Regions from separate parts of the Kineococcus gynurae genome, predicted to be linked through region 2. Evidence: riboswitches for the same ligand, from Rfam matches in the RefSeq annotation. Region 2 holds a riboswitch; each other region holds the start of a gene.

Region 1 (2,189 bases), 290 kb from region 2:
GTAGACGACCATGAGCGCGCCCACGATCGCGATCACCAGGTTCTGCCCGGCCCGCCCGTCGATGCCCAGCAGCAGGGCGACCAGGCCGCCCGCGCCGGCCATCTGGGCCAGCAGGTAGAAGAAGGACACGGTGAGCGTCGAGATCGCCGCGGCCATCCGGACCGGCCGTTCCTTGAGCCGGAAGCTCAGGACGTCGGCCATCGTGAACCGCCCGGTGTTGCGCAGCAGTTCCGCGACCAGGAGCAGGGCCACCAACCAGGCGACCAGGAACCCGATCGAGTAGAGGAAGCCGTCGTAGCCGTAGATCGCGATGGCCCCGGCGATGCCGAGGAAACTCGCGGCCGAGAGGTAGTCCCCGGCGATGGCGATGCCGTTCTGCCGGCCGCTGAACGCGCGTCCCCCGGCGTAGAAGTCGGCCGCGCTGCGGTTGTTGCGGCTGGCCCGCAGCACCACGGTCAGGGTGATGGCGACGAACGCGCCGAAGATGGCGATGTTGACGACCGGTTCCCCGACGTCGCCGCCGGCGGGGACGGTCGCGGTGGCCAGGGCGCTGGTCACGAGGCTGCTGCTGGTCACGGGGTCCCCTCGATGCGGTGGCGCAGCTCGTCGGCGGCGGGGTCGAAGCGCTTGTTGGCCCAGCGCACGTAGATCGTCGTGATGATGAACGTCGAGGCGAACTGGCCGAAGCCGAACAGCAGCCCGACGGTGATGTTGCTGCCGCCGAGGCGGATCCCCATGAAGTCGTGGGCGTAGTCGGCCAGCAGGACGTAGGCCGCGTACCAGGCCAGGAACAACGCCGAGAGCGGGAAGACGACCCGCCGGAAGCGACGGCGCAGGGCGGCGAACTCGGGGGAGGCCTGGACCTCCTCGTAGCTGCGGGCCCCCTCGAGCGCCCCGGACGGGGACGCGGGGGCGGGTTCGGGCCCGGGGCCCGTGCCGGGGGGCGGATCGCCGGTGCCGGACCAGGAACTGCTCACGTGACCTCCTCGTCGGGTGCGACCCGGGTGAACCTGGGTCGTAGCTGTGAGGGTTGTGAGGATAGTCGGGCGGGCGCCGAGCGCCCGGGCGACGGGCCGGTCGGTCGGGTTCCTTCGCGGGGCGCGATCACGGTTGTCGGATGCCCGGGACGGCGGCTAGGGTCGGCGCACCATCCAGAGCGGCCGAGAGTCCTGGCTCGACGACGCCGCAGCAACCCCCCGAGCCCGGGCGAGGGTGCTAACGCCAGGCCGATGGAGTTCACGATGCGTGCTGCACCCCGTCCTTCCCGGAACCCTTCGGGGGCCGCGCGATGACGCTGGCCGCCCGGGTCGGCGGGCCGCGCCCGACCATCAGTTTCGAACTCTTCCCGCCCCGGTCGCAGGCCGCGGCCGAGGCGTTGGGCCGCACGGTCTCCGAGCTCGCCGCCACGTCCCCGGACTTCTTCTCGGTGACCTGCCGGGCGGGGGGTGCGACCCGGGCCGCGGCGGCGGGGTTGCTCCGCCACGTCCGGCGCAGCACCCCCGTCACGGCGATGGCCCACCTCACCTGCGTCGGCTCCAGCCGCGCGCAGGTCGTGGCGGCCGGGGCGGAGATCCTCGAGAGCGGGATCCGGGACGTCCTCGTCCTGCGCGGCGACCCGGCGGGTGCGCCCCTCGGCGAGCCGTCCGACCCGGTGCTGCGCGGCTGCGACCTCGTCGAGGTCCTGCAGGTGGTCGAGCGGCGGCGGCTGGCGCTGCGCGGGGGTTCGCGACCGGTGGACGAGGGACCGCTCAGCATCGCCGTCCCGGCCTTCCCCTCCTCGCGCCGCCCGGGAGACCTGGCCGCGTTGCGGGCCAAGCAGGAGGCGGGGGCCCGGTTCGCCGTCGCCCAGGTCGGTTACCGGGCCGAGGAGTGGACGGCCTTCGTGGACCGGGCCCGGCTGGCCGGCGTCACCATCCCCGTGCTGCCCGGCATCACCGCCGTGGACGACCCGGCGCGGTTGCTGCGCCTGCAGCAGCTCACCGGGGTCCCCGCCCCCGCGGGGCTGCTGGCCCGGCTGGGGGACGACCCCTCCCCGGCGCGACGGCGCCGCCTGGCCGTGCGGGTGGCCGCCGAGCTCGCCCGCGAGCTGCTCGACGCCGGGGCCCCGGGGCTGCACGTCTACCCCTCGAACTCCTCGGCCACGGCCGTCGCCCTGGTCGAACGGATCCGTTCCGGTTCCGCCCGCCTGG
Region 2 (2,189 bases):
TGGGCCTTGAGGCCGAGGTCGGTCCACGTGTCGAGCATGGCGCCCTGGCCGGAGAGGAACGCGGAGTTGGCCTGGTCGAAGCCGGTCTGCAGGGGTGTCGGCAGCGCGGCCGGCTGCACGTCGATGAGGTGCTGCAGCGCCGCGAGGCCCTCCGCACCCGCGAAGGCGACCTTGCCGGACTCGTCGAGCAGCGTCCCGCCGTACCCGGCGAGGCGGTTGATGAAGGAGCAGCCGAGGATCATCGGGACCTGCTGCGCCTCGACGATGGCCCCGTAGACGCTGCCGCCGGAGTCCTGGGTGATCTTGGCCGCGGCCGCGTCGTACTCGTCCCAGGTCGTCGGGGGCTGGACGCCGTAGCGGTCGAAGACCTCGGCGTTGTAGTAGAGGACGTGGGTGTCCCCGTCGAAGGGCAGGCCGTAGCGCTTGCCGTCCAGCAGCGTGTACGGGTCGTAGATGCTGGCGAGGAAGTCGTCGGGCTCGATGCCGTCGGTGCCGCCGGAGTTGGAGGCGATCCAGTCGGTGAGGTCGACCAGGGCGCCGGCGTCGACCAGGTCGCCCAGGCCGAAGTAGAAGTAGTCGAAGACGTCGAACTCGCCGTCACCGGCCTGCACGTCGAGGATCTGCTTGCTCGTCAGCTGGTCGTAGGGGATCGCGGTGACCTCGAGCGTGCCGCCGAAGTCGTCCTTGAACTTGGGGCCGAGCAGGTCGGTGAAGGCCAGCCGGTGGGGCTGGTTGACCATGAGCTTCAGGGTCGCGCCCTGCAGGCTCGCCTTCTCCTCGCCGGACAGGGCGGCCGAGTTCGAGCCGTCGCCGCAGGCGCTCAACGAGCCGAGCGCGGCCAGGGAGCCGAGCCCCAGGGCCGAGGACAGGACCCGACGACGGGTGGCGAGGATCGGACGGTGGGGCGTGAGCACGGGTTCTCCTCGGAGACGGTGAGCGGGGTCGCTCGCAGGGGTGGGTGGTGCCAGGGGAGGCGGAGCGGGTCCGGCGGGCGCCTCGGACGCTGGACCGGTCCAACCGGTCCAACCGGTCCAACCGGTCCAACCGGTCCGCGGGGACCGGGGTCGCGAGGCGTCGCGGGGCGAGGGGCGTCAGTGCGTGAGCGGGTGCCGTCGACAGCCCGGACGGGCGGGCCCGTGCGGGGTGGACGCGGTACAGATCCGGATCATGGAATCCTCCATCGATCCTGGCGGGAGCACCTGTCGCGGTTCCGAACGCGATGGTTGCTGTGGCGTCGTCGAGCCAGGACTCTCGGCCACTCGGGATGGTGTCGAGGGGGAGCGTAGCGCAGGGCGACGGCCGCTCGGACCACGTCGGCCGGTTCGGGTCGAGGAACCGGATGGGGTGCCCGATGATCCGCCGCGACGGCACTGCCCTCTGCCGCGCCCCGCCTCCTCCGTCGCGCGAGAAGCTGCTGTGCGACACTGGCCGGGATCGAGCGTTCCTCCACACCGGGCGCCCGATCCGTCGACGGATCCGCCGCGCACGCGGTCCGTCCGGGCAGCGCCGCGGTCCAGTGGAAGGACCGGGCCGGCGCACCGGGCGAGCCGAGGCCGGACGCCCGTCGACGCGACCGGCGGGGGCCAGCGCGAAACCGCGAGCCCCAGCCGGACGACCCCAGGACTTCCGCCGGTCCGCGGCTACCGCAGACCGGTGAGCCCTACGAGCACGCCCGCGCGGCAGTGGGCACCGGTGTGACTGCCGCCGCGGGCGACGGGAGAGACCCGTGACCACGTCCGACCTGACCGGAGCCGACTCGGCGCCGGAGAGCACCAGCACGACCGGCGGGGCCCAGCGCCCGCGCCGTCGCCGGGCCGCGAGCCGACCGGCCGGCCCCCCGACCGCCGTGGCGGAAACCCCCGTGGCCCCCACCTCGGCGCAGCCCCCCGCCGCGTCGGCCGCCGACGACCGGCCCGCCCCGGACGCCCCGGCGCCGACCCCGGTGCCCGAGGCGTCCGCGCCGCCCGCCGCGGAGAGCTTCGACGCCGCCGCCGGCCGTCCCCGGACCCGGCGCAGCCGTCGGGCCACCAGCGCCCCGGTCGACGCGAGCGTCGCGCCGACCCCGGTCGCGGCCGAGGCCGCTGCGGGAGACCCGGCCGAGACCCCGGCGGAGACCCCGGCGGAGACCCCCGCCGAGACCCCGGCCGAGACCCCCGCCGTCGAGCCGGCCGAAGCACCGGCCGCGGCCC
Region 3 (2,189 bases), on a different contig from region 2:
GAGGTGTTCACCGAGGTCGTCGTCGCCCCCGGGTTCACCCCCGAGGCGCTGGAGACGTTGCAGGGCAAGAAGAACATCCGTCTGCTGCAGCTGCCCGAGGGGTACGCCCGCTCCGCGCAGGAGTGGCGCCCGGTCTCCGGGGGCGTGCTCGTCCAGACCCTCGACACCATCGACGCGGAGGGTGACGCGCCCGCGAACTGGACCCTGGTGGCCGGGGACGCGGCGGACGCCGCGACGCTCGCCGACCTCGAGTTCGCCTGGCGCGCCGTCCGATCGGTGCGGTCCAACGCCATCCTGCTGGCCAAGGACGGGGCCTCCGTCGGTGTCGGGATGGGCCAGGTCAACCGCGTCGACTCCTGCCGGCTGGCCGTGGAACGGGCCGGGGCCGAGCGGGCCACGGGTTCCGTGGCCGCCTCCGACGCGTTCTTCCCCTTCGCCGACGGGGCGCAGATCCTGCTCGACGCGGGCGTCCGGGCGATCGTCCAGCCCGGCGGGTCGATCCGCGACGAGGAGGTCTTCGCCGCGGCCCAAGCCGCCGGGGTCACCATGTACGTCACCGGGTCGCGCCACTTCGCGCACTGAACCGGCCTCCGGTCGGGGCGGCGGTAGCGTGACGCGGGTGTCCGCGCCGCCGCCCCCCGGCCTCACCCGCCCCCCGGCCCACCCGGCGACGGCGGTCCTGCTGGCCCTGCTGGGCGGCGTGGCCCTGGCGCTGCTGACGACCTGGGTGGCCGGGCCCACGGCGGGCGGTCTCCTCCTCGCGGCCGACCTCGCCGTCGCCGCCGTGCTGCGCCTGGTGCTCCCGGTCCGGGTCGCGGGGGCCCTGGCCGTCCGCTCGCGCGGGGTGGACGTCACGACGCTGCTGGTGCTCGCCGTGCTCTGCGCGGCGCTCGCCTCGGTCCTCCCGCTGCCCCCGGTCTGAGACCGCGCGCGAGCGGTACCTGTCGCGGCCCCGCTCGGGTTACGCTGCGACCTGCCATCCAGAGCGATCGAGAGACCTGGCTCGTCGACGTCGCAGCAACCGGCCGACCCCCGGTGCTACCGCCAGGTGCGATGGGAGAGACGAATGACCAGCACGACCCCCGCTCAGCGCGCCCTGGCGCCGGTGAAGTTCGCCTACTGGGTGCCCAACGTCTCCGGCGGGCTGGTGATCTCGACGCTGCCGCAGCGCACCAGCCACGACCCGGCCTACAACGTCGAGGTCGCCCGCGCGGCCGAGCGCGTCGGTTTCGAGTACGCGCTCTCGCAGGTCCGCTACGCGGCCTCCTACGGCGCCGACGCCCAGCACGAGTCGACCTCCTTCTCCCTCGCCCTGCTGCTGGCGACCGAGAAGCTCAAGGTCATCGCGGCGGTCCACCCCTTCTTCTGGCACCCCGGCGTGCTGGCCAAGTTCGCCGCCACCGCCCAGGAACTCACGAACGACCGGCTCTGCCTGAACGTCGTCTCGGGCTGGTTCAAGGACGAGGCGGTCAACCTCGGGGTGACGTGGCCCGAGCACGACGACCGCTACGTGCAGTCGGAGGAGTTCATCCGCATCCTGCGCGGGGTGTGGTCGCAGGACGGGTACACGCAGGACGGACAGTTCTTCAACGTCCGCGACATCACCATGCGCCCGCAGCCGAAGCGCCAGCCGGAGATCTTCCAGGGCGGCAACTCGACCGCGGCCCAGGCGATGGCCGGGCGGGTCAGCGACTTCTACTTCCTCAACGGGAAGTCGATCGCCGACGCGGCGGCCCAGGTCCGCGACGTGTCGGCCCAGGCCGCGCTGAACGACCGGCAGATCCGTTTCGGCATCAACGGTTTCGCGGTCGTCCGCGACTCCCGCGCCGAGGCGGAGCAGGTCCTCGAGGACATCATCGCGCACGCCGACGCCCAGAAGGTCGAGGGTTTCCGTGCCTCGGTGCAGGAGGCCGGCAACGCCAGCCCCGACCGCAAGGGCATGTGGGCCGACAGCGAGTTCCGCGACCTGGTCCAGTACAACGACGGCTTCCGGACCGGCCTGGTCGGGACCCCGGACGAGGTCGCCCGCCGCGTGCTGGCCTACCGCCTCGTCGGGATCGACCTCGTCCTGCTCGGTTTCCTGCACGTCAAGGAGGAGGTCGAGGCGTTCGGCGAGCTCGTCATCCCGCGCGTGCGCGAGCTCGAGCAGCGCCTCGTCGACGGCGAGGACCTGCAGCTCGGCGCGGAGC
Region 4 (2,189 bases), on a different contig from region 2:
GTCGTCCCGTTGACCGAGAAGTCCCCCACGATCCGGGTCTTGTAGATGACCGGGTTGTGGGAGGCGACCGTGCGGGCGTTGCGCCAGTGCCGGTCCAGGTCCTTGCCCCGACCGACGCCCGAGGCGCCCAGCGTGTTGAAGAGCAGCGTCGCCGCGCGCGGCACCGACTCCGACAGCACGGTCTGGGCCTGCGCGGTACGGATCTCGGCGACGGCGTTCGCAGCCTGGTCGGCGGCGGAGTCACGGTCGTGGGCGGTGTCCGCGGCGGCCTGGAGGGCCTCGGCCGCCCCCCGCACGAGCTGGCGCGCCGTCCAGGCCACCGCCGAGATCTCGCCGACGACGGCCAGCACCTGCGCGTCGTGGCGCACGAGCGGGGCGAGCCCGTGGGTGTAGCTGCGCGTGCGGGTCCGGACCTCGTGCCCGGCGTCGCGCTCGACCGCCTCGGCGATGCCGGCGTGCACCGCGAGCAGGACCAGCTGGTAGAGCGCCGTCTGGAAACGGAACCGCTCGGCGAAGGGCCGCACGTCGGCGGCGTCGACCTCGGCACCGGTGAAGACGATGGTCCCGGTCCCGGTGAGCTGCTGGCCGAAGCCGTCCCAGTCGTCGCTGATCTGCACGCCCGGCTGCCGGGTCCGCACGATCGCGGTGACCACCTCGAGGTCGTCGTCGTCCGGGCTCTGCCCCGGGCCCACCCGACGGGCGGTGGCGTCGGTCCAGTCCGCGAAGATCGACCCGGTCGTGTAGAACTTCCGCCCGTCGACGCGCAGGCCCCCGGGACCCTCGGTCACGACGGTCTGCTGCTTGCCCGTGACCCCGGACCCGGTCTCGCTCCAAGCGTTGCCGACGAACTCGCCGGCCACGATCCGGGCGTACCAGGCGTCCCGGTAGGCCCGGTCGGTCTCGCCCAGGGTGAGCAGCTGCTCGACCCAGGCGATGTGCCCGCGGAAGATCTGCGGGAGGTTGGAGTCGGCCGCGGCGACGTCGACGAGGATCTCGGCGAGCGCCGGGAGGTCGAGGCCGTCGCCCCCGTGCTCGACGGGGACCCGCAGGCGCCCGAACCCGGCCTCGACCAGGGCGCGCACCGGCTCGTAGGGCAGGACGTGGTCCTGCTCGCGCTGCACGACGCCCGCGGCGATCCCCTCCAGCAGCGGCGCGATCCGGCCCCGCGCGAGGCGGAGCCGTTCGGTGACGGGCAGGGGCGTGCTGACAGCGGACATCGCCGGTCTCCTCGAGAGCGTCCTTACCCGCGCGGTGCTGCGCGGGCCCGGTCATCACCCGGGGCACCCCACGACGAGGAGGGTTGCCAGCCGACGAGCCGGGGCTTCGTGTCGGCTTTCTTGACCTGCCGGGCAGAGAACCACACGCGCGCGACCGGTGTCCACCCGACCGCCGGACGTCGTTCAGACCGGGCCCACGTACACCCACCGTCCGCCGACGCGACGGAACCGGCTGCGCTCGTGCTGGTGGCCGCGACGACCCTCGTGGCGGTGGTGGGCCTCGAACTCGACCGTGCCGGCGTCGTCGAGGGGCCCGCCGCCCTCGGTGCCCAGCACGACGAGGCGGCGCCACTCCACGTCGGGGTCGAGGTCGAGGTCGGTGGGGCGGGTCGCGGCGTCCCAGGTCCGGAGCAGGTAGGCGGCGTCCCCCACCGCGAAGGCGGAGTAGCGCGAGCGCATGAGCGCCTCGGCCGTCGGGGCGGGCTCACCGGCGTGCCGACGACCGCAGCACCCCCCGTACGTCTCCCCCGTCCCGCACGGGCACCGGTCGTCAACCGAGATCACTCTAGGTCCACCTCTCTGACACATAGCGTGATATCCCCACGTTTGTCCACACCTGTTGACGACGGTCTGGGGATCAACCTGGGGACAAGTCGGGCGCCGGTCCGGTGGTCGTCCGGACGACGAGCCGGGGCGGGACGAGGGTCGTGACCGGGGCCCGGTGCGGGTCGGCGATCCGGGCCAGCAGCTCCTCCCCGGCCAGGCCGCCCACCCGGGCGGCCCCGTTGTCCACCGTCGTCAGCGCCGTGCGCCGCGAGCGGGCCAGGGCGATGTCGTCGTAGCCGGTGACGGACACGTCCTCGGGCACCCGCAACCCCAGCTCGTCGGCCGCGGCGAGCAGCCCCACGGCCGACACGTCGTTGGCGCCGACGACCGCGCTCGGTCGGTCACGGCCGCCCAGCAGCTCCAGAC

The links. Region 2 has a riboswitch for S-adenosylmethionine ahead of ACFFKU_RS08680 (ABC transporter substrate-binding protein). Riboswitches for the same ligand answer to the same signal wherever they lie in the genome.
Region 1: another riboswitch for S-adenosylmethionine. It lies ahead of ACFFKU_RS07390 (methylenetetrahydrofolate reductase); the one in region 2 lies ahead of ACFFKU_RS08680 (ABC transporter substrate-binding protein).
Region 3: another riboswitch for S-adenosylmethionine. It lies ahead of sfnG (dimethylsulfone monooxygenase SfnG); the one in region 2 lies ahead of ACFFKU_RS08680 (ABC transporter substrate-binding protein).
Region 4: another riboswitch for S-adenosylmethionine. It lies ahead of ACFFKU_RS01745 (acyl-CoA dehydrogenase family protein); the one in region 2 lies ahead of ACFFKU_RS08680 (ABC transporter substrate-binding protein).

Annotation. Positions count from the first base shown of each region.
Region 1 covers NZ_JBHLUI010000008.1:199,407-201,595, forward strand. The annotation lists gene ACFFKU_RS07380 (monocarboxylic acid transporter) at 1-576, opposite strand, end outside; gene ACFFKU_RS07385 (DUF485 domain-containing protein) at 573-977, opposite strand; SAM riboswitch class I at 1,145-1,236, shown strand; gene ACFFKU_RS07390 (methylenetetrahydrofolate reductase) at 1,289-2,189, shown strand, end outside.
Region 2 covers NZ_JBHLUI010000008.1:487,104-489,292, forward strand. The annotation lists gene ACFFKU_RS08680 (ABC transporter substrate-binding protein) at 1-914, opposite strand, end outside; SAM riboswitch class I at 1,175-1,271, opposite strand; gene ACFFKU_RS08685 (Rne/Rng family ribonuclease) at 1,727-2,189, shown strand, end outside.
Region 3 covers NZ_JBHLUI010000010.1:385,086-387,274, forward strand. The annotation lists gene purH (bifunctional phosphoribosylaminoimidazolecarboxamide formyltransferase/IMP cyclohydrolase) at 1-582, shown strand, start outside; gene ACFFKU_RS15570 (DUF3017 domain-containing protein) at 620-922, shown strand; SAM riboswitch class I at 974-1,060, shown strand; gene sfnG (dimethylsulfone monooxygenase SfnG) at 1,067-2,189, shown strand, end outside.
Region 4 covers NZ_JBHLUI010000003.1:79,942-82,130, reverse strand. The annotation lists gene ACFFKU_RS01745 (acyl-CoA dehydrogenase family protein) at 1-1,217, opposite strand, end outside; SAM riboswitch class IV at 1,232-1,343, opposite strand; gene ACFFKU_RS01740 (YchJ family protein) at 1,401-1,805, opposite strand; gene ACFFKU_RS01735 (LacI family DNA-binding transcriptional regulator) at 1,855-2,189, opposite strand, start outside.